DNA from 3 places in the Streptomyces sp. NPDC052042 genome. Region 3 is predicted to be linked to each of the others. Evidence: riboswitches for the same ligand, from Rfam matches in the RefSeq annotation. Region 3 holds a riboswitch; each other region holds the start of a gene.
What was found. Region 3 has a riboswitch for thiamine pyrophosphate ahead of thiO (glycine oxidase ThiO). Riboswitches for the same ligand answer to the same signal wherever they lie in the genome.

Region 1: another riboswitch for thiamine pyrophosphate. It lies ahead of thiC (phosphomethylpyrimidine synthase ThiC); the one in region 3 lies ahead of thiO (glycine oxidase ThiO).
Region 2: another riboswitch for thiamine pyrophosphate. It lies ahead of ACIHCL_RS09160 (thiamine ABC transporter substrate binding subunit); the one in region 3 lies ahead of thiO (glycine oxidase ThiO).

What each region holds. Positions count from the first base shown of each region.
Region 1 covers NZ_JBIUBU010000010.1:16,478-23,646, forward strand. Annotated here, with positions in the region: gene ACIHCL_RS18130 (IclR family transcriptional regulator) at 135-905, shown strand; gene ACIHCL_RS18135 (SsgA family sporulation/cell division regulator) at 1,007-1,444, shown strand; gene ACIHCL_RS18140 (YibE/F family protein) at 1,563-2,897, opposite strand; TPP riboswitch at 2,970-3,103, shown strand; gene thiC (phosphomethylpyrimidine synthase ThiC) at 3,096-4,922, shown strand; gene ACIHCL_RS18150 (GNAT family N-acetyltransferase) at 5,141-5,749, shown strand; gene ACIHCL_RS18155 (hypothetical protein) at 5,814-6,647, opposite strand; gene ACIHCL_RS18160 (metallophosphoesterase) at 6,837-7,169, opposite strand, start outside.
Region 2 covers NZ_JBIUBU010000003.1:396,882-404,050, forward strand. Annotated here, with positions in the region: gene tsf (translation elongation factor Ts) at 1-207, shown strand, start outside; gene pyrH (UMP kinase) at 368-1,144, shown strand; gene frr (ribosome recycling factor) at 1,324-1,881, shown strand; gene ACIHCL_RS09150 (phosphatidate cytidylyltransferase) at 1,881-2,987, shown strand; gene rlmN (23S rRNA (adenine(2503)-C(2))-methyltransferase RlmN) at 3,094-4,200, shown strand; TPP riboswitch at 4,460-4,577, shown strand; gene ACIHCL_RS09160 (thiamine ABC transporter substrate binding subunit) at 4,651-5,769, shown strand; gene ACIHCL_RS09165 (ABC transporter permease) at 5,901-7,169, shown strand, end outside.
Region 3 covers NZ_JBIUBU010000001.1:341,240-348,408, reverse strand. Annotated here, with positions in the region: gene ACIHCL_RS01525 (deoxyribonuclease IV) at 1-186, opposite strand, end outside; gene pknB (Stk1 family PASTA domain-containing Ser/Thr kinase) at 193-2,127, opposite strand; gene ACIHCL_RS01515 (thiazole synthase) at 2,259-3,053, opposite strand; gene thiS (sulfur carrier protein ThiS) at 3,056-3,340, opposite strand; gene thiO (glycine oxidase ThiO) at 3,337-4,563, opposite strand; TPP riboswitch at 4,561-4,674, opposite strand; gene ACIHCL_RS01500 (hypothetical protein) at 4,726-5,070, shown strand; gene ACIHCL_RS01495 (NAD(P)/FAD-dependent oxidoreductase) at 5,168-6,346, shown strand; gene ACIHCL_RS01490 (Rv2175c family DNA-binding protein) at 6,417-6,782, shown strand; gene thiE (thiamine phosphate synthase) at 6,876-7,169, shown strand, end outside.

The DNA of each region.
Region 1 (7,169 bases), on a different contig from region 3:
AATTTACTGACCGTCACCACCGTGACCAGTGGTTTGCACGGTGTTCAGGCCCTCGGACCCCAGCCATGCGGCGGCCTGTGGGGGAGGCCCCCACAGGCGGGCTGACTGCCCGTCACCATGCCTGGGGGTGACCGTTGACCACGGCATCGAGCACTGTTTCCCCGACGCTGATCGGCTCGGTACAGCGAGCGCTGAGGCTGCTGGAGGCGGTGAGCGCGCATCGCGACGGGGCGCCCGCGAAGCAGCTGGCCAGGGAGGCGGGGCTTCCGCTCCCCACGGCGTACCACCTGCTGCGCACCTTGGCACACGAAGGCTATCTGCGTCGCGAGAACGGGGTGTTCCGTTTCGGGGCCGCCGCCGAGCGTCTGGTTACGGAGCGTGCACCGCAGCAGCGTCGCAGCAGGATGGCGGATTCGCTGAGCCGCTGGCGCGACACCATCGGCGCACCAGTGTACTGCGCCGTCTACCGCGAGGGCGAGATCGAACTCGTCGCGGTCGCCGACGACCCCGCCATGCCCGCCGTGCGCGAGTGGTCGTCCTTCCGGGAGACCGGGCACGCCCACGCGCTCGGCCAGTGTCTGCTGAGCCGGCTGGACGAGAAGGCGCGTGAGGACCATCTGGACCGTTATCCGGTACGGCCGCTGACCTGTTATTCGGTGAAGGACCGCGAGACGTTCCTTGAGCGGTTGAGGTCGCTGGAACGAATGGAACCTGTCGTCGAACGGCAGGAGTACGTCCTGGGAACGGTCTGCGCGGCCATTCCGATCACCGCCGGCTTCACCGCCGCCGCGATGGCGATTTCGGTACCCCTGGAACAAGAGCATCGATTGCTCCCCGCAGTCGAACAACTACGTGGCGAAGTGTCTAGCCTCTTGCGTTCATTCGTGTTCTCTATCAGTATCTGAAAAATCACTCCTTGTGATCTGCTATCGCGTGCACCACGATGGCGTCAATAGGGCCATGGGGGATCATTCCTGGCCAGATTCATCTACTGCGGGGTTGAACGATGCGCGAGTCGGTTCAAGCAGAGGTCATGATGAGCTTCCTCGTCTCCGAGGAGCTCTCTTTCCGGATCCCGGTGGAACTCCGGTACGAAGTGTGTGATCCGTATGCGGTTCGGATGACCTTCCATCTGCCCGGTGACGCTCCGGTCACCTGGGCGTTCGGCCGTGAGTTGCTGCTCGACGGTCTCAACAGCCCCAGTGGCGACGGCGATGTGCATATCGGACCCACGGATCCCGAAGGGCTTTCCGATGTGCACATTCGGCTCCAGGTGGGCGCCGACCGCGCCCTCTTCCGGGCCGGTTCGGCGCCGCTCGTGGCTTTTCTCGACCGGACCGACAAACTCGTTCCGCTCGGGCAGGAGCGCACGCTGGGTGACTTCGAGGGAAGTTTGGAGGAGGCCCTGGGCAGGATCCTCGCCGAGGAGCAGAACGCCGGTTGAGGGGCGCGGTGCCCCCCGGCCGGCGTCCGCCGGTCGAACATGACACTCGCCGAACGGGTGAATCACTCTCCGTAGTGGGGTGTTCTCCGTCGGCCGGCCGGTCTCCGCTCCGAGGCTCTCACGGCTTCGCCCTGCGGCGGCGGCCCCTTCCGGTCCGTACGGGTGCTGGAGCTCCGGCTTCCGCGCCGAGCCCTGTGCGGTCCGCGGAGACGACCAGCGCGGCGAGCACCGTCGTCACCGGCACGGAGGCGACCAGTCCGATCGAACCGACCAGCGTTCGTACGATCTCCTCCGCCACCAGCTCACTGTTGGCCACCGTCCCCATGCTGCTCCGGGCGATCGAGAACAGCAGCAGCAGGGGAAGCGCCGCCCCGGCGTAGGCGAGCACCAGCGTGTTGACGACCGAGGCGATGTGATCGCGCCCGATCCTGATTCCTGCCCGGTACAGCTGCCGCACGCCCATTGTCGGGTTGGCCTGGTGCAGTTCCCAGACGGCCGACGTCTGGGTGACCGTCACATCGTCGAGTACCCCGAGCGAACCGATGATGACGCCGGCCAGCAGCAGGCCGCTCATGTCGATGTCCGGATACAGGCCGTGGATGAGGCCGGTGCTGTCGTCGGTGTTTCCGGTCAGGCTCGCCCAGCCGATGAAGAGCGATCCGAGCAGCCCGATCAGCAGGAGCGAGATCAAGGTGCCGAGCACCGCGACCGAGGTGCGGGCGGTGAGCCCGTGGCACGCGTAGAGCGCTATCAGCATGATCGCACTGGCCCCGACCACCGCGACGACCAGCGGATTCGAGCCCTGGAGTATGGCCGGGAGGATGAACAGGGTCAGTACGGCGAACGACACCGCGAGCGCGATCAGGGCCGTCACCCCGCGCATCCGGCCCACCGCGACCACGACCAGCGCGAAGATCCCGGCCAGAAGTGCCATCGGGAACTTCCGATTCACATCGGTCACCGAGTACTGCAGATCCCGGGGTGCGTCCGGGGCGTAGGCCACGACCACGCCCTGCCCCTCGCGCAACTGGCGCGGCGCGTCGGGCTGCACGACTTCAACGAATCTCCGCCCCTTGTCCTGACCGGTCGTCACCTCGATGGTGGCCTTCTCACACCGCCCGGAACGGCCCGCCGTCGGCGGAGTGGCCTCGCCGCCGGTCGGCAGCTGGGCGACGTTCACCTCCTCGCAGTTCACCTTGTCGATTCTCACCACCCTGCCTTGCTGGGTCTGCTGGTCGAAGCCGACACCGGTCCGTTCGTGCGGTGGCGCACTGCCCGGCCAGAGCGCCAGGAGTCCGACGACGACGGCGGCGGCGAACGGGATCAGTACGGCGGCGATGACCTTCCGCAGATGCCTGGAGACGGGCGCGGCGGGGCCGTGGCTGTGCGTATGGCCGTGTGAAGGGCCCTGGTGATGGCTCGGAGGTTCGGAAACGCTGGGGAGGGACGTCACAGGGCGATCATCGCAAGGAAGCAAGGGGGCCCTCTGTTCATTCTGCTGGACAGGGCGCTAGCGTGGAGGAACCTTTGCACACGCGGGAGCTCGGAGCACCGGGCTGAGAGGGCGCTGATCTCCGTACGTCCGTACGGGAAGGGCTGCGCCGACCGCCGAACCTGTTACCGGGTAATGCCGGCGTAGGGAGTAGGTCTCATGACCACATCGGACGCACGCACGCCTGCCTCCAGCCAGAGCGACGAGGCCGGGAAGTCCATCGGCTGGCACAAGGGATACGTCCAGGGCTCGCGCCCCGACATCCGTGTGCCGGTCCGTCAGGTGCACCTCACCAACGGCAAGGACGTGACGCTGTACGACACGTCGGGGCCATACACCGATCCCGCCGTCGAGACCGACGTCCGCCGCGGACTCGCGCCGCTGCGGGAGAACTGGATCACCACGCGCGGCGACACCGAGGAATACCCGGGCCGCCCCGTCCGCCCCGAGGACGACGGGCTCAGGCACACCTCGCCGCGAATGGGGTCTCCCCTGGTCGAGCGGAGCCGAGAGCTTGGGGAAGGGCTGCGCAATCTCGACGCGGTCTTCCCCGGCCGCCCCCGGCTGCCGCGCCGCAGCCGGGACGGGCGGCCGGTGACCCAGCTCGCGTACGCCCGGCGGGGCGAGATCACCCCGGAGATGGAGTACGTGGCGATCCGGGAGAACGTGGACCCGGAGGTGGTTCGCGAGGAGATCGCCGCGGGCCGCGCCGTACTGCCGGCCAACGTCAACCACCCCGAGACCGAGCCGATGATCATCGGGAAGCGGTTTCTGGTGAAGGTCAATGCGAACATCGGCAACTCCGCGGTGACGTCCTCCATCGAGGAGGAGGTGGAGAAGATGACGTGGGCGACGCGCTGGGGCGCCGACACGGTCATGGACCTTTCCACCGGCCGCAACATTCACACCACCCGTGAGTGGGTACTGCGGAACTCCCCGGTGCCGATCGGCACCGTGCCCCTCTACCAGGCCCTTGAGAAGGTCGACGGCAAGGCCGAGGAGCTGACCTGGGAGATCTACAAGGACACCGTTATCGAACAGGCCGAGCAGGGCGTCGACTACATGACGGTGCACGCCGGCGTACGCCTGGCGCATGTTCCGCTGACCGCCCGTCGCAAGACCGGCATCGTCTCGCGCGGTGGCTCGATCATGGCGGCCTGGTGCCTCGCGCACCACGAGGAGTCGTTCCTCTACGAGAACTTCGAGGAACTCAGCGAACTCCTCGCCTCCTACGACGTGACGTACTCGCTCGGCGACGGGCTGCGCCCCGGCTCCATCGCGGACGCCAACGACGAGGCGCAGTTCGCCGAACTGCACACGCTCGGTGAGCTGAACACGATCGCCAAGCGGTACGGCGTCCAGACCATGATCGAGGGGCCGGGCCATGTCCCGATGCACAAGATCAAGGAGAACATCGACCTCCAGCAGGAGGTCTGCGAGGAGGCGCCCTTCTACACGCTCGGCCCGCTGACCACCGATGTCGCCCCGGCGTACGACCACATCACCTCGGGCATCGGCGCGGCGATGATCGCCTGGTGGGGCACGGCGATGCTCTGCTACGTGACGCCCAAGGAGCACCTCGGGCTGCCGAACCGGGACGATGTGAAGACCGGCGTGATCACGTACAAGATCGCGGCCCACGCGGCGGATCTCGCCAAGGGGCATCCGGGGGCGCAGGACTGGGACGACGCGCTCTCCGACGCCCGGTTCGAGTTCCGCTGGGAGGACCAGTTCAATCTGGCGCTCGACCCGGTCACGGCACGGGAGTACCACGACGAGACGCTGCCGGCCGAGCCGGCGAAGACGGCGCACTTCTGCTCGATGTGCGGCCCGAAGTTCTGCTCGATGAAGATCAGTAGGAACATCACAGAGCAGTTCGGCGGTGACGCGGAGGCCACGCCGGAGGAGATCGAGGCCGGGATGCTGGCGAAGTCCAAGGAGTTCGCGGCCTCGGGTAACCGGATCTACCTGCCGCTGGCCGACTGATATGGATGCGGCGCCGTCTGGAAGCTCTCGCTTCGAGACGGCGCTTCGCCGTTCGGCCTGCCTCGGTCGCCCCGGTGTGATCGGTCCCGACCAGGGGGGCGGCCCGGGAGTGATCCGGATGACACCCTCGTGGCCGACCTTCTCACCGGCCGGACGGGGGCGCCGCCGGAGTGAAAAACCGGCTGATCGCGAGCGTCCCTTCTCCGTAGCATCCCCACATGAGCGACAGAGCGATGGAAATGGCGGCAACGGCGGGGGCGGGGGAGGAAGGGGGTCGTCCACCGTGCTGGCGCGGACGCGGGATCGCCTTCGTCCCCGTCGAGGTCGATGACGCCGAACTGCTGCAGGAGTGGCGATCCGATCCGTCGACCACCCATGAGATGGGGGTCTGGCCGCGTTCGCTCGCCTCGTTGCGCGAGCTCATCGAGCGCGATGGGGAGGACCATGACCGCGACGACTTCCTCGTCGTATTGGCCGACGGCAGCCCCGTGGGCCGCGCGGCCCTCACCGACCAGGACTTCGCCGACGGCACCGCCGATGTCGAGGTGCTGATCTCCTCGCCGTACCGCGGTCGCGGACATGGCACGGACGTCCTGGACACGCTGACGGACCTGGCGTTCGGGGAGCTTCCGCTGTACCGCCTGCGGGCCGCCGCCCACACGGACAATGCGGCCGCGCTCGCCGTCCTGCGCACGTCGGGGTTCACCCAGGAGGGGGTGAGCCGCTCGGCATGCCTGCATCGCGGGCGGCGGCACGACCTCGCGGTGTTCTCGCTGCTCCGCCCCGAGTGGGAGGGGCAGGGGCGGCCGAGGTCCTGGGACGTGTGACTCGGCGCGGGCGCGTGCGGCGCCCGTCACCGGGACCGGGGGAGGGGAGGGCCCGGCCTCCTGGTCATGCCTCTTCCCGCTCGGGGCCGGAAAAGTCGGATCCGGAGAAGTCGGGGCCGGTGAAGTCGGGGCTGGTGAAGGTCGGGCGGGGGCCGGCGGCCGGGCCCTCGTCCGGGCCGGAGAAGTCGGGGCGGCTGTAGCCGACCTTCGGGATGCGGTTCGGCGAGCGCTGCGGTGTGCGCGAGGCGGACGCGGCCCCGGGGTCGTCGAGGGCGTCGCGCAGGAACGGCAGGATGCCGCGTTCCAGCAGCGCGTGGCGCCATGCCTCCCGGGCGCGCGCCACGTCCTCCGGGAGCTCGATCTCGTCGCGTATGGCGTTCTCCGACGCGGAGCCGTTGCGCAGTGCGGTGATCAGCAGCCCGACGGCGGCGACCAGGATGGCGGCGGCCATGACCACAGCGAAGAACCAGCCGGCGGTGACCATGGTCGAGGCGAAGGCGGGCGGCGGACTGAGCAGCTTCAGCAGATAGCCGACCAGCAGGAATATGAACGCGGCGGTGCCAGCAAGCACGGGCGCGAGGACCGTGACGACCGCTCCCGCGCCGGCGCCCGAACCGATGTCGCGGTCCGCGGCGGATCCCGGGCCCGGATGGTCTTCGTCGGCCGCGCCGCGCAGTTCCTCGCGGACCCTCACGTAGTGGTCGTACTCGGTGGCGGCCGTCGCGGTGATCATTTCTGTGGCGGCCAGCGCCATGGTGCGCAGCTGCACGGCGTTGAGCCGTTCGCCGACCGCGGCCAGGTCCGGTCGCCGATGGGCATGGCGCAGTGCGTCGTCGAGGATCCGCTCGTACTCGGGGCGGTCCTCGGTCAGCAGATGCGGAGCGCTGTTCATGGGCATCCCCCGATGCTCCGTCGGGCCCGCTCGCCCGCTCGCCCGTTGGTGCCGGGCAGTCGGGCGGAACGGAGGAGAGCCTGCTACGGATACGCCGATGGTAGAGCGCCCTCGGCACGGGGTGACAGGGGCTTTCCGGAAAAGGGCCCGGTGCTCGGCGTGGTCAGGTCGTGGATGCGTTTTCCCGGAAAACCGTCAGTCATGCAGGGGGAGTTGGACGACCAGCAGCTTTCCGGCCATGGTCACTCCGCCGTCCATGGCGATGGCGAGCCCGTCGGCGTACACGTGCGGGCCTTCGACCTCGGGGCCCGAACTGTCCTCTCCGTCCTCCGACCCCACCTCGCCGAGGAGATAGGGGATGGGGCTGTGACCATGGACGATGCGCTGTCCGCCGTAGGCGGCCATGAGCTCCCGCACGGCCTGCGGTCCCGCCTCGTCACGGAAGGCGAAGCGCTTGGTGAACTTGCGGAAGAGGTCCCAGCACTCGTCGGCGTCATTGCGCGTGAGAATGGCGTGCACGGTGTCGTT
Region 2 (7,169 bases), on a different contig from region 3:
CGCGTCGCCGAGGCCACCGCGCGTGAGGAGGGCAAGCCCGAGGCCGCCCTCCCGAAGATCGTCGAGGGGCGGGTGAACGGCTTCTTCAAGGAGGTCGTCGTCCTGGAGCAGGCATTCGCCAAGGACAACAAGAAGACGGTCCAGAAGGTTCTGGACGAGGCTGGTGTCACCCTGAAGCGCTTCTCGCGCATCAAGGTCGGCATCTGAGTCCGTCCGCGAACACCGGTGGGCCCCGCACGGGGTCCGGTGCAGTCGTCGGCCGCACCCGCGCCGTACGACCGCAGATCTGACGAGGAGGCCATTGCCGCTGAGGGACACCAGACCCACCGGCAATGGCCTTCTTGGTATGTGCACGAGGAGAATTTCCATGAACAAGGGCGCGGACGCCGTCCAAGGCGGCCACAAGCGTGATGACGGGAAGATGCCTGGGCGCTTCATGCTGAAGCTGTCCGGAGAGGCGTTCGCCGGCGGCGGTGGGCTGGGGGTCGACCCCGACGTCGTCCACGCCATCGCCCGGGAAATCGCGGCGGTCGTCCGTGACGGCGCACAGATCGCGGTCGTGATCGGCGGGGGGAACTTCTTCCGCGGCGCCGAACTCCAGCAGCGCGGCATGGACCGGGCCCGGTCCGACTACATGGGCATGCTCGGCACGGTCATGAACTGTCTGGCCCTCCAGGACTTCCTGGAGAAGGAAGGCATCGACTCCCGTGTCCAGACCGCCATCACCATGGGGCAGGTCGCGGAGCCGTACATCCCGCTGCGCGCCGTGCGGCACCTGGAGAAGGGCCGCGTCGTCATCTTCGGCGCGGGCATGGGCATGCCGTACTTCTCCACCGACACCACGGCCGCCCAGCGGGCCCTGGAGATCGACGCTCAGGCCCTGCTCATGGGCAAGAACGGAGTGGACGGGGTCTACGACTCCGACCCGAGGACCAACCCCGACGCGGTGAAGTTCGACGCGCTCGAATACGGCGAGGTGCTCGCCCGCGATCTCAAGGTCGCCGACGCCACCGCCATCACGCTCTGCCGTGACAACGATCTGCCGATCCTCGTCTTCGAGCTGACGGCCGCGGGCAATATCGCCCGCGCGGTCAAGGGTGAGAAGATCGGCACGCTCGTGAGTGACCAGGGCACTCGGGCCTGAGAGCCGGGGAACCATCCGGGGAGCCGCGGGCGGGGTCCGGGACCTGCGGGCAATCCCAGGCACGGCCCCTCCGAAGGATGGACAACGGCCTGCCGGTCGGACACCGTGCAGGTGAGGACGCGACGCAGATCCGCGGGCCCGAGCACGCCGGGCCCTCCCAAGACACGCAGGAGCACGTGGTGATCGAAGAAACCCTCCTCGAGGCCGAGGAGAAGATGGAGAAGGCCGTCGTCGTCGCGAAAGAGGACTTCGCCGCGATCCGTACCGGCCGTGCCCACCCGGCGATGTTCAACAAGATCGTCGCCGACTACTACGGCGCACTGACCCCGATCAACCAGCTCGCCTCGTTCTCGGTTCCCGAGCCCCGCATGGCCGTGGTGACCCCGTTCGACAAGAGTGCGCTGCGCAACATCGAGCAGGCCATCCGTGACTCCGACCTCGGAGTCAATCCGAGCAACGACGGCAACATCATCCGGGTGACCTTCCCGGAGCTCACCGAGGAGCGCCGCCGCGACTACATCAAGGTCGCGCGAACCAAGGCCGAGGACTCCCGCATCTCCATCCGCGCCGTGCGCCGCAAGGCCAAGGAAGCGCTTGACAAGCTGGTCAAGGACAAGGAGACCGGCGAGGACGAGGTGCGTCGCGCCGAGAAGGAGCTCGACGACACCACCGCGAAGTACGTCGCACAGGTCGACGAGCTGCTCAAGCACAAGGAAGCCGAGCTGCTCGAAATCTGATGAACGACTCTTCCTGGGGCGCTGCGCCGGGAGCCGGTCAGTGGGCTGCGCCCGAGATGCGGGCTGCCGCCCCGGCGGGTCCCGCCTACGATGTGCATGACGCCCAGCAGACCCGGCCCATGCCCGTCGTGGCGGACACCTCGTACGCGGGCGACGCTCCGTACGCAGGTGGAGACGCCGACGACCGTGATGACCGGGAGCAGGGGGGCGTACGCCTGAGCGGCGGCCCCCTGTTCCGCGACGAGAAGCCGCAGGAGCCCATGCCCACCGCGCCACCGCCCCCGCAGAAGAAACGTGCGGGCCGTGACCTGCGAGCCGCCATAGGGGTCGGGGTGGGGCTCGGCGCCGTCATCGTCGCCTCCCTCTTCGTCGTCAAGGCCGTCTTCGTCGGGGTGATCGTCGTCGCGGTCGTCGTGGGCCTGTGGGAGCTCACCTCCCGGCTGTCGGAGCGCAAGGGCATCAAGGCACCGCTTCCGCCGCTGGCGGTGGGCGGCGCGGCGATGGTGGTGGCCGGATACGTCAAGGGCGCCGAGGGCGCCTGGGTGGCCGTGGCGCTGACCGCCCTCGCGGTGCTCGTCTGGCGAATGACCCAGCCGCCGGAGGATTACCTCAAGGACGTCACGGCCGGTGTGTTCGCCGCGTTCTACGTGCCGTTCCTCGCCACCTTCGTCGCCATGCTCCTGGCCGCGGACGACGGGCCGCAGCGGGTGCTCACCTTCCTGCTGCTGACCGTGGTCAGCGACACGGGGGCGTACGCCGTCGGCTGGCGCTTCGGGAAGCACAAGCTCGCGCCGCGCATCAGCCCCGGGAAGACCCGCGAGGGCCTCTTCGGGGCCGTCGCCTTCGCGATGGTCGCGGGCGCCCTGTGCATGCAGTTCCTGATCGACGGGGGTTCCTGGTGGCAGGGGCTGCTGCTGGGGCTCGCGGTCGCCGTCAGCGCCACCCTCGGCGACCTGGGCGAGTCGATGATCAAGCGTGACCTCGGCATCAAGGACATGGGCACGCTGCTGCCGGGGCACGGCGGGATCATGGACCGGCTGGACTCGCTGCTGCCGACCGCTCCGGTGGTCTGGCTGCTGTTGGTGCTGTTCGTCGGCTCCGGCTGAGCCCGGGGCCGGTCCGACCGGTTCCGACCAGGGCGTTCTCCGGCAAGGGCCCGCTGTCCACAGGGCGGCGGGCCCTCGCCGTTCCGTCTGCGACACTGGACGGACCATGCCTAAGCCCGGAGAACTCACTTTCGTCGCGCCCCGCGGAGCCAAGAAGCCGCCGCGGCACCTCGCCGACCTCACGCCCGCCGAGCGCAAGGAGGCGGTCGCCGCCATCGGCGAGAAGCCGTTCCGCGCCCAGCAGCTCTCGCAGCACTACTTCTCGCGGTACGCGCTCGACCCGGCCGAGTGGACCAACATCCCGTCCGGCTCGCGGGACAGGCTCGCCGAGGCGATGTTCCCCGAGCTGATGTCCGTGGTCCGCCACATCAGCTGCGATGACGACACCACCCGCAAGACGCTGTGGAAGCTGCACGACGGGACCCTCGTCGAGTCCGTCCTGATGCGCTACCCCGAGCGGGTGACGATGTGCATCTCGTCCCAGGCCGGATGCGGGATGAACTGCCCGTTCTGCGCCACCGGACAGGCGGGCCTCGACCGCAACCTGTCGACCGCGGAGATCGTCCACCAGATCGTGGACGGCATGCGGGCGTTGCGCGACGGCGAGGTTCCCGGCGGTCCGGCACGGCTCTCCAACATCGTCTTCATGGGTATGGGCGAGCCGCTGGCCAACTACAACCGCGTGGTCGGCGCGATCCGACGGCTGACCGATCCGGAGCCGGACGGGCTGGGGCTTTCGCAGCGCGGGATCACCGTCTCCACGGTGGGCCTGGTGCCCGCGATGCTGCGCTTCGCCGACGAGGGCTTCAAGTGCCGCCTCGCCGTCTCGCTGCACGCACCGGACGACGAACTGCGCGACACCCTCGTTCCGGTGAACACCCGGTGGAAGGTGCGCGAGGTGCTGGACGCCGCGTGGGAGTACGCGGAGAAGTCCGGCCGCCGGGTCTCCATCGAGTACGCCCTGATCCGGGACATCAACGACCAGGCATGGCGCGGCGATCTGCTCGGTCGGCTGCTCAAGGGCAAGCGGGTGCACGTCAACCTCATCCCGTTGAACCCGACGCCCGGCTCCAAGTGGACCGCCTCCCGGCCCGAGGACGAGAAGGCGTTCGTCGAGGCCATCGCGGCACACGGGGTGCCGGTGACCGTACGGGACACCCGAGGCCAGGAGATCGACGGAGCCTGCGGGCAGCTCGCGGCGGCCGAGCGCTGAGACCGAGCGGCACGGAGTGCGGGCGCCGGGGCGGACCGGCGCCCGGCAGGCAGCCGGGCCGGACCGCACCGCCCGGATCCCGGGCCGACGGGCGCTCGTGTGTGCCGGGGCCGGTGCCGACCGGCTCCCGGGGCCGACCGGGCGAAGCGAGCACGGATACCGGGGCCGGCCGGGTGTTCCGGGCCGGTGCACGCCCGAGCGCCGAGGCCCCGGCGGGCCGGTCGGACGGCCCGTGTAACCTGGTCCGGAAATCAACTTCATATTCCGACAGGGGAGCGCCACAGCGCTGAGAGTGCGGCACCGGGAGACCGGTCGTCCGCAGACCCTCTGAACCTCGCCCGGGTCATTCCGGGTAGGAAGTTCGGTCACCAACTCATGCTGTAGCGCCCTGCCCGCTTTCCGCGGGTGGGGCCGCGTCTCTTCCTGGCCAAAACCCAGGAGGAATCCACCATGACCACCACGCGCAGGACCATGGGCACCGTGCGTCTCGCGGCCACGGCCGTCGCCGCGTCGCTCGGCGTCACGGCCCTGGCCGGGTGCGGGAGTTCCGACACGTCGTCCTCCGGCTCCGGTGGCGCCAAGGGCCCGGGCCCGAAGACCGTGACGCTCGTCAGCCACGACTCCTTCAACGCCTCCGACGCCGTGCTCAAGCAGTTCACCGAAGAGACCGGCTACACCGTCAAGGTCCTGAAGAGCGGAGACGCGGGTGTCGCGCTCAACCAGGAGATCCTGACCAAGGGCTCACCGCGCGGGGACGTGTTCTTCGGCGTCGACAACACCCTGCTCTCCCGCGCCCTCGACAGCGGCCTCTTCACGCCGTACGAGGCGAAGGGCATCGACCGGGTCGCGGCCGCCACCCGGCTGGACGCCGAGCACCGTGTCACGCCCGTCGACACCGGCGACGTCTGCGTCAACTACGACAAGAAGTACTTCGCCGACAAGAAGCTCGCCCCGCCGCGGACCTTCGACGACCTGGCGAAGCCCGCGTACAGGAACCTCCTGGTCATCGAGAACGCGGCGACCTCGTCGCCGGGTCTCGGCTTCCTCCTCGGCACCGTCGCCGCCTATGGGGAGAAGGGCTACCAGGACTACTGGAAGAAGCTGAAGGACAACGGCGTCAAGGTCGTCGACGGCTGGGAGCAGGCGTACAACGAGGAGTTCTCCGGCTCCGCGGGAGGCAAGAAGGCCAAGGCCGACCGGCCCCTCGCCGTCTCGTACGCATCCAGCCCGCCGGTCGAGGTGCTCTACGCGAAGCCGCAGCCGACCGAGGCCCCGACCGGGGTCGCCACCGGCACCTGCTTCCGGCAGATCGAGTTCGCGGGTCTGCTGAACGGAGCGAAGAACGAGGCGGGCGGCAAGGCGCTGCTGGACTTCCTGATCAGCAAGCGCTTCCAGGAGGACATGCCGCTCAACATGTTCGTGAACCCGGTCGTCGCGGACGCGGAACTCCCGGAGCTGTTCACGAAGTTCGGCGCGACCGTCCAGGAGCCGAAGACCGTCGCCCCCGACCTGATCGCCAAGAACCGTGAGCAGTGGGTCCAGTCGTGGTCCTCGCTCGTCGTGAAGTAGCCGCGTCCGCCGCACACGGAACGGGCGCGGAGGGCAAGGGCGCGGACGGCACGGGTCGGCGCCCGCGCACCGGGCGCGCGGACGCTGTGCTTGCGGCGGCCAGGCGCGCGGGCGCGGCGCGGCTGGGCCTGATGGCCCTGCCCGTCGCGTTCTTCGCGGTGTTCTTCGCCCATCCCGTCGCCGCGATCGTCGGCCGGGGACTGAAGGCGGACGGCGTCTGGCAGTTCGGCCGGATCGGAGAAGTGCTGGCCCGGCCGGAGATCCGGGAGGTCCTCTGGTTCACCACCTGGCAGGCGCTGGCCTCGACCGCGCTGACACTGCTGATCGCGCTGCCCGGCGCCTATGTCTTCGCCCGCCTCGACTTCCCCGGGAAGAACCTGCTGAGGGCGGTCGTCACCGTGCCGTTCGTCCTGCCGACCGTCGTCGTCGGAACGGCGTTCCTGGCGCTGGTGGGGCGTGGCGGGCTCCTCGACGAACTGTGGGGCGTGCGCCTCGACACCACCGTGTGGGCGATCCTGCTCGCCCACGTCTTCTTCAACTACGCGGTGGTCGTGCGGACCGTCGGCGGGCTGTGGGCGCAACTCGACCCGCGGCAGGAGGAAGCCGCCCGGGTGCTGGGCGCCGGACGCTTCGCGGCCTGGCGGCGGGTCACACTGCCGGCCCTCGCGCCCGCCGTGGCCGCCGCCGCGCTGATGGTCTTCCTCTTCACCTTCACCTCCTTCGGCGTCGTCCAGATCCTCGGCGGTCCGGGGTTCGCCACGCTGGAGGTGGAGATCTACCGGCAGACCGCCCAGCTCCTCGCCCTGCCGACGGCCGCCGTGCTGACCCTGGTGCAGTTCGCCGCGGTGGGCGCGATCCTCGCCGTGCACGCCTGGACGGTGCGGCGCAGGGAGACCGCGCTGCGGCTGGTCGATCCGGCACAGACCGCGCGCAGGCCGCGCGGGGCGGGGCAGCGGGCGCTGCTGGGCGCGGTGCTGCTGACCGTGCTGTTGCTGATCCTGCTGCCCCTCGCGGTGCTGGTGGAACGCTCGTTGGCCACCCCCGGCGGCCACGGCCTCGGCTACTACCGAACCCTCGGGTCCGTGGACGCGGGCGGCGGTACCTTCCTGGTCGCACCGCTCGAAGCGATCGGGAACTCCGTGGCGTACGCGCTGGTCGCGACCGTGATCGCGCTGGTCGTCGGCGGGCTGGCCGCCGCCGCGCTGACCCGGCGCGCGGGTCGGCTCGTGCGCGGTCTCGACGCGCTGCTGATGCTGCCGCTCGGCGTGTCCGCCGTCACCGTCGGCTTCGGCTTCCTGATCACCCTGGACAAGCCGCCGCTGGACCTGCGCACGTCGTGGATCCTGGTGCCGCTCGCCCAGGCGCTGGTCGGCGTGCCCTTCGTCGTACGGACCATGCTG
Region 3 (7,169 bases):
GGCCGCGGCGGCGCACTCGGCACGGAACCGTTCGTCCTCGGCGGGGTTGCCCACGGGGGCCGCCCAGCCGCGGGGATTGGCGACGAAGACCTGCACCGCCTCCGCACCCATCTCCCGGGCGTAGGGCAGGCCGACCTTGGCGAGACCGCCGGCCACGGGCACGTGGCCACCGACAGGATTGCGCATGCGGTTCTAGATCCCCTTGGTCCTGATGGTGATGGTGCTGCCCTCCGGAGCCCGCTCGCCGCCCTCGACGGACTGGCTCGTGACGGTGTCGCCGAAGGGGATGAGCGGGCGCTTGACCTCAACCTCGAACCCCGCGTCCGCCAGCGCGCGCTTGGCGGCGTCGAGGTCCTTCCCGATGACGTCCGGGACTTTGGTCATCCGGGGGCCCTTGGAGACCGTGAGCGTGATGGTGTCGCCCTCGGCAGCCCGGCTGCCCTCGCCCAGCGACTGATGGGCTATGTCGCCGGCGACCTCGGGGGAGTGGACCCGGTCGGGCAGCACCTCGGCCTTCAGCCCCTCCTCGTCCAGTGCGGCGGTGGCGTCCTCGACGGACAGCCCGGTGACATCGGGCACGTCGACCGGAGCACCCTTGTTGACGACCAGGGCGACCGCGGAGCCGGAGTGGCGCTCGGCGCCCGCCGCGGGGTCCGTACGGATCACCTCGCCCCGTGCCGTCTCGCCGCTGAACTCCTCGGTGACCATGCCGGGTACCAGGCCGACCTCCTTCAGATCACGTTTGGCGTCGGCGAGCGCGAGGCCTTGGACATCGGGAACCTTCACGATCTCGGGGCCGCGCGAGACGACCAGCCGCACCCTGTCGTTCCTCCGGATGCGGGCGCCCGACGCAGGGGCGCTGTCGACGACCTTGCCGCGTTGCACCGTGTCGCTGTAGGCCCGCTCGACGCCCTTGACGTCCAGACCGGCGTCCGAGAGCCGCTGGCGGGCGGTCTGCTCGGTCTGGTCCAGCAGCGAGGGCACCCGGGTGAACTGCCCGGAGTTGATGTACCAGACGCCCGTGCCGATGCCCAGCACCAGCAGCACGGCGGCCACCGCGGTCAGGACGGAGCGGCTCGGGCGCCCGAGCCCTCCCCAGCCCCGTGTGCGCGATGCCCGCGGCGGGGGACCCGACGGTTCCAGGGGCGGCCTCTCCAGCCGGCTGGTGTGCTGGGCGGTCCCCTCGCCGGCCGGGAGCGGGCGGAGGATGACGCTCGTGCGGTCCTCGGTGGCGTCGCGCTCCCCGGCGAGCGCCTGCGGCGGTACGGCGTCCAGCTGGGCGTCGGTCAGGTCGGAGCGGGCCTCGCGGGTCTCGGCCAGCAGCGCCACCGCGTCGGACGGGCGGACGTCGGGGTTGCGCGCGGTGGCACTCGCCACCAGGCCGTCCAGCGCCACCGGAAGGTCCGGGACGAGGGCCGACGGGGCCGGGACGTCCTCGTTGAGGTGCCGGTAGATCACCTGGGCCGGAGTGTCGCCCGTGTGCGGCTTGGCGCCGGTCAGCATCTCGTACAGGACCACACCGCAGGCGTACACGTCGGTACGGGTGTCCGCGGTGCCGTGTTCTATCTGCTCGGGAGCGAGGTACGAGACGGTCCCGAGCACCGATCCGGTGGTGTTGGTGGCCGAACCCACCGCCCGCACCAGACCGAAGTCGGCGACCTTGACCCGGCCGTCGTCCCCTATCAGGACGTTCTCCGGCTTCATGTCGCGGTGCACGAACCCGGCCCGGTGCGCGGCGCCGAGCGCGGCGAGCACCGGCTCCAGGATGTCCAGCGCCGCCCTCGGCTGCAGGGCGCCGCGGTCGCGCAGCACGTCGCGCAGCGTGCAGCCCGAGACGTACTCCATCGCCAGGTAGACGTACTGCCCCTGGGCGCCCTGGTCGAAGACCGCGACCACATTGGGGTGCGCGAGCCGGGCCACGGACTTGGCCTCGCGTATGAACCGCTCGACGAAGGACGCGTCGGTGGCGAGCGCCGGGTGCATCACCTTGAGGGCGAGTACCCGGTCGAGCCGGGTGTCCACGGCCCGGTAGACCGTGGCCATGCCGCCGACGGCGACACGGGCATCGACGCGGTAGCGGCCGTCGAGCAGCTGCCCGACGAGCGGGTCCTGGAGGGTCGTATCCACGCAAGTGAGTCTACGAGCCGCGGCGGACACCCTCCGACGGCTCGGACGGTCCCGGGGCCGTACTGCAGCCGAGCCGTGACAGGGACACGTCCCCATGCTGCCGATGGCGGCGTCCCCGTAGGCCGGACGGGTCAGAAGGCCGGGCGCTCCGGGTCCAGCACCGCGCGCCCCGCCGTCGGCGACGACGCCTCGGCGAAGTGCCGGCGCGGGATCCGGCCCGCCCGGTACGCCAGCCGCCCGCCCGCCACCGCATGCCGCATGGCGGCGGCCATCAGCTCGGGCTCCTGGGCCCGGGTCACGGCGGAGGCCAGCATCACCGCCCCGCACCCCAGCTCCATCGCCAGCGCCGCGTCCGAGGCCGTCCCGGCGCCCGCGTCGAGGATCACCGGTACCCGGGCCTGCTCCACGATCAGCTGGAAGTTGTGCGGATTGCGGATGCCGAGGCCGGAGCCGATGGGGGAGCCGAGCGGCATCACCGCCGCGCAGCCCACGTCCTGGAGACGGCGGGCCAGCACCGGGTCGTCGTTGGTGTACGGCAGCACGGTGAAACCGTCGTCCACCAGGGTCTCGGCGGCATCCAGCAGCTCGACCGGGTCGGGCAGCAGGGTCCGCTCGTCGGCGACCACCTCCAGCTTGATCCAGTCGGTGCCGAGCGCCTCACGGGCCAGCCGGGCGGTCAGCACGGCCTCGCCCGCGGTGAAGCAGCCCGCCGTGTTCGGCAGCACGCGGATGGAGAGCCGCCGCAGCACGGAGAGCACCGAGCCCTGCACGGTCGGGTCGAGGCGGCGCATCGCGACGGTGGTCAGCTCGGTGCCGGAGGCGACGAGGGAGCGCTCCAGCACATCCAGGCTGGGAGCCCCGCCGGTGCCCATGATCAGCCGGGAGCCGAACGTGGTGTCGCCGAGGGCGAAGAGGTCATCGGACACGGTCAGCCTCCCTGGACCGCGGTCAGGATCTCGACCCGGTCGCCGTCGTGGAGCGCGGTGGCGGGCCACTGCCCGCGCGGTACGACGCTCTCGTTGACGGCCGCCGCGACACCGGAGCCGGCGGAGGTCAGCCCGGCGACGACGGCCTCCAGGGTGGTGCCCGCGGCGAGGAGCCGGACCTCCCCGTTCACGGACACGGAGACGGCGGCGCGGGAGGGATCGGCGGAGGCATCGGGGGAGGAGACGGGGACGGACGCGGAACCGGGGGTGGGCGCGGGCTCGGTCATGCGGGCTGCTCCTGACGTACGGCGTCGGCGGCGGGCGAGAAGCGGTGCGGGCTGAAGGGGCGGGCCACCTCGGGCAGCTCGCCGTCGGCCAGCGACGCCGCCATGACATCGCCGGTGACGGGGGTGAGCAGGACGCCGTTGCGGTGGTGGCCGGTCGCGAGGTGGAGGCCGGGCAGCGCCGTGGGGCCCAGCAGCGGGGCGTTGTCGGGGGAACCGGGGCGCAGACCGGCCCGGGTCTCGACGAGCGGCAGCTCGGTGATGCCGGGCACCAGCTCGTGGGCGTCGCGCAGCAGCTCGTAGACGCCGCCCGCGGTGACGGTGGTGTCCCAGCCCATCTCCTCGCTGGTGGCGCCGACGACCAGTTCGCCGTTCTCGCGCGGTACGAGGTAGAGGTGGCCGCCCCGGACCAGGGCCCGGACCGTCCGGGAGAGGAAGGGCGCGTACGGGGCGGGCACGGTCAGCCGCAGCACTTGCCCCTTCACCGGCCGGACCGGCGGCGCGACCCCGGCCGGCAGGCCCGGCAGCCGGCCGCTGAGACTGCCCGCGGCGATCACCACCCGGCCGGCGACGAGCTTCGCGCCCCCGGCGAGCACGGCCCCGGCGGCCCGGTCGCGCACCACCGTCAGACGCTCCGCCCGGGCGCGGTGGAAGACCACCCCGGCCCGCTCGCACGCGGTGAGCAGCGCGGCGGCCAGCCGGCGCGGATCGATCTGGTGGTCGCCGTCGACCCGCAGCCCGCCGCGCACACCCGGCGCGAGCATCGGCTCCAGGCGACGGCACTCGCGTCCCGTCAGCCACTCCGACTCCAGACCCGAACGCCGCTGCAGGGCGTGCAGCTCCCGCAGATGGGCCCGGTCGTCGGAGTCCAGCGCGACGGCGAGCGTGCCGCAGGTGCGAAAGCCCGTGTCCAGGCCGCTCGCCTCCTCCAACTCCGCCACGAAGTCCGGATAGCGGGCGGCCGAGGCCAGGTTCAGCCCCAGCAACAGCTCCTCGCCGTAGTGGAGTTCGGTGACGGCGGCCAGCATCCCGGCCGCCACGCGGGCGGCCCCGCCGCCCGGTTCGGGGTCGACGACCGCGGTGCGCAGTCCGCGCTGCGCGGTCCGCCAGGCGGTGACCAGCCCGATGATCCCGCCCCCGATGACGAGGACGTCGGACCCGGCCGCCGGGGCGCCGGATCCGTTGCCGAGGACCTCGGACGGGTCCCCGTTCCGAGAAGAACGCATGGGCGTCCAGCCCCTCCCTTCGCCGGCATGACCCGGATCAGGTTCGTACGGTCGAAGGCCGCTCCAGCCTTCCTCTCAGCCCGCTGCGTCCGGGCTCCCGCGAGTGTCTTACCGTGGCCACCCTAAACCCCGTCCGCCGGACCCGGTAAGGGAGCAGCAGTCATGGCCCGTTCGCTCGACGGACTCGTCCTCTCGCCGGTCGCCGACCAGGCACCCGGCCAGGTCGGCACCCGCACCCGCTTCACGTACCACGAGGAGGAGGGGCGGATCTGGGCCGAGTACGCGGGCGGCGACGTGGTCCGCGGCCATCTCGTCGGCACCCGCGACGGCGATGTCCTGGACTTCCGGTACGTCCAGCTGGGGCAGGACGGAACGACGTCCTGCGGCCACTGCGTCTCCACCGTCGCCGACCTCCCGGACGGCCGGGTGAGGCTGGAGGAGCGGTGGGAATGGGAGTCGCAGGCGGGCAGCGGCACCAGCGCCGTGGAGGAACTCCCCCTGCCTTGACGTCCTGTCAGGTGCTTATGGTGTACAGGTGAGCGAGCAGCAGCAGTCGCAGCAGTCCAAGCGTCCGGAACGGCGCGTCGTCATCGCCGGCGCGGGCATGGCCGGCGTGCAGACGGCCGTGGCCCTGCGGGAGCAGGGCTTCACCGGTCCCGTCACGGTGATCGGCGCCGAGCCCCACCAGCCCTACGACCGGCCCCCACTCTCGAAGGCGGTGCTGCTCGGCGAGGCCGAGGGCTCCGCCTTCGACATCGACTTCGAGGCACTGGACATCGAGCTGAGGCTGGGCCTCGACGTCACCGGCCTGCGGGCCGCGGCGCACGAGCTCGACACCGCGTCCGGCCCCGTCCCCTACGACGTGCTGGTGATCGCCACCGGAGCGGAACCGGTCGTCCTGCCGGGCACCGAGGGCGTTCCCGGCGTCCATCTGCTGCGCACCCTCGACGACGCGGCCCGGCTGCGGCCCGTCCTCGACGAACGGCATGACGTCGTGGTCGTCGGCGCGGGCTGGATCGGCGCCGAGTTCGCCACCGCGGCCCGCGCCGCCGGCTGCACGGTCACCGTCCTGGAGGCCGCCGACCGGCCGCTGGCCGGCGCGCTGCCCGCCGAGGTCGCCGCCCCGATGGCGGCCTGGTACGCCGAGAGTGGCGCCGAACTCCTCACCGGCGCCCGGGTCGACCGGGTCGAACCGGGCCGGGTGGTCCTGGCGGACGGCCGTGAGATCCCGGCCGGGGCCGTCGTCGTCGGCATCGGCGCCCGCCCCGCCACCGGCTGGCTGGCCGGCTCCGGCATCGGTCTCGGCCCCGACGGATCGGTGACCGCCGACGCCGCGCTGTGCACCTCGCTGCCCGACGTGTACGCGGTCGGGGACTGCGCCTCGTTCCCCTCCGCCCGGTACGGCGAGCGCCTGCTCGTCCACCACTGGGACAACGCGCTCCAGGGCCCCCGGACCGTCGCGGCGGGCATCGTCGCGGCGGACGGGGACCGCCCGGCTCCGCCCGCCTACGACCCCGTCCCGTACTTCTGGTCCGAGCAGTTCGACCGGTTCGTGCAGTACGCGGGCCACCACGAGGGCGCCGACACCCTGCTGTGGCGCGGCGATCCCGCGGACCCCGCCTGGTCGGTGTGCTGGCTGCGCGACGGCGTCCTGGTCGCGGTCCTCGCCGTCGGCCGCCCCCGCGACCTGGCGCAGGGCCGCAGGCTCGTCGAGGCGGGCGCGCGGATCGACCCGGTGCGGGCCGCCGACCCCTCCGTACCCCTGAAGTCGACGACCCTCTGACGGCGTACCGGCACCGCCCGTACGGTCGGCCCGGCTACCGACTGTCGGTCCGGGATGGCACGCTTGTCCCGTGACCGAGATTGACACGAAAACCGATGCTCTCGTCCCCGCCTGGCTCCACCTCCCCGACATCGCCGAGAAGCTCGGCGTCGAGGTGACACGTGTGCGGCAGCTGGTCAAGGAGGGTCAGCTCATCGCCGTGCGCCGAGGTGAGAACCGGGCGCTCCAGGTGCCGGCCGCCTTCATCGCCGGCAACAAGGTGGTCAAGGGCCTCTCCGGCACCCTGACCCTGCTGCGGGACGACGGCTTCAACGACGAAGAGATGCTGGAGTGGCTCTTCACCCCCGATCCGACCCTGCCGGGCACCCCCGCCCAGGCGCTGAGCGAGAATCGCGGCACGGAGGTGAAGCGCCGCGCCCAGGCGCTCGCCGTCTGAACCGGTGACCGCCGGCCGGGTGCGGGTCCGACGGCCCGCACCCGGCCCCGCTCCGACCACCACCGCTCACGCTCTTTCGGGGGGAATCGCATCATGTCCACGCCTCGCGCACAGCTGTCCGACGCCCGGCTCTACCTGTGCACGGACGCCCGCAGGCGCCAAGGGGACCTCCCGGCCTTCCTCGACGCCGTTCTCGGCGCCGGGGTGGACATCGTCCAACTGCGCGACAAGGGCATGGAGGCCGCCGAGGAACTCGAACACCTCGCGGTCTTCGCCGACGCCTGCAAGCGCCACGGCAAGCTCCTCGCGGTGAACGACCGGGCCGACGTCGCGCACGCCATCGGCTCCGATGTGCTCCATCTCGGCCAGGGCGATCTGCCGGTCCCT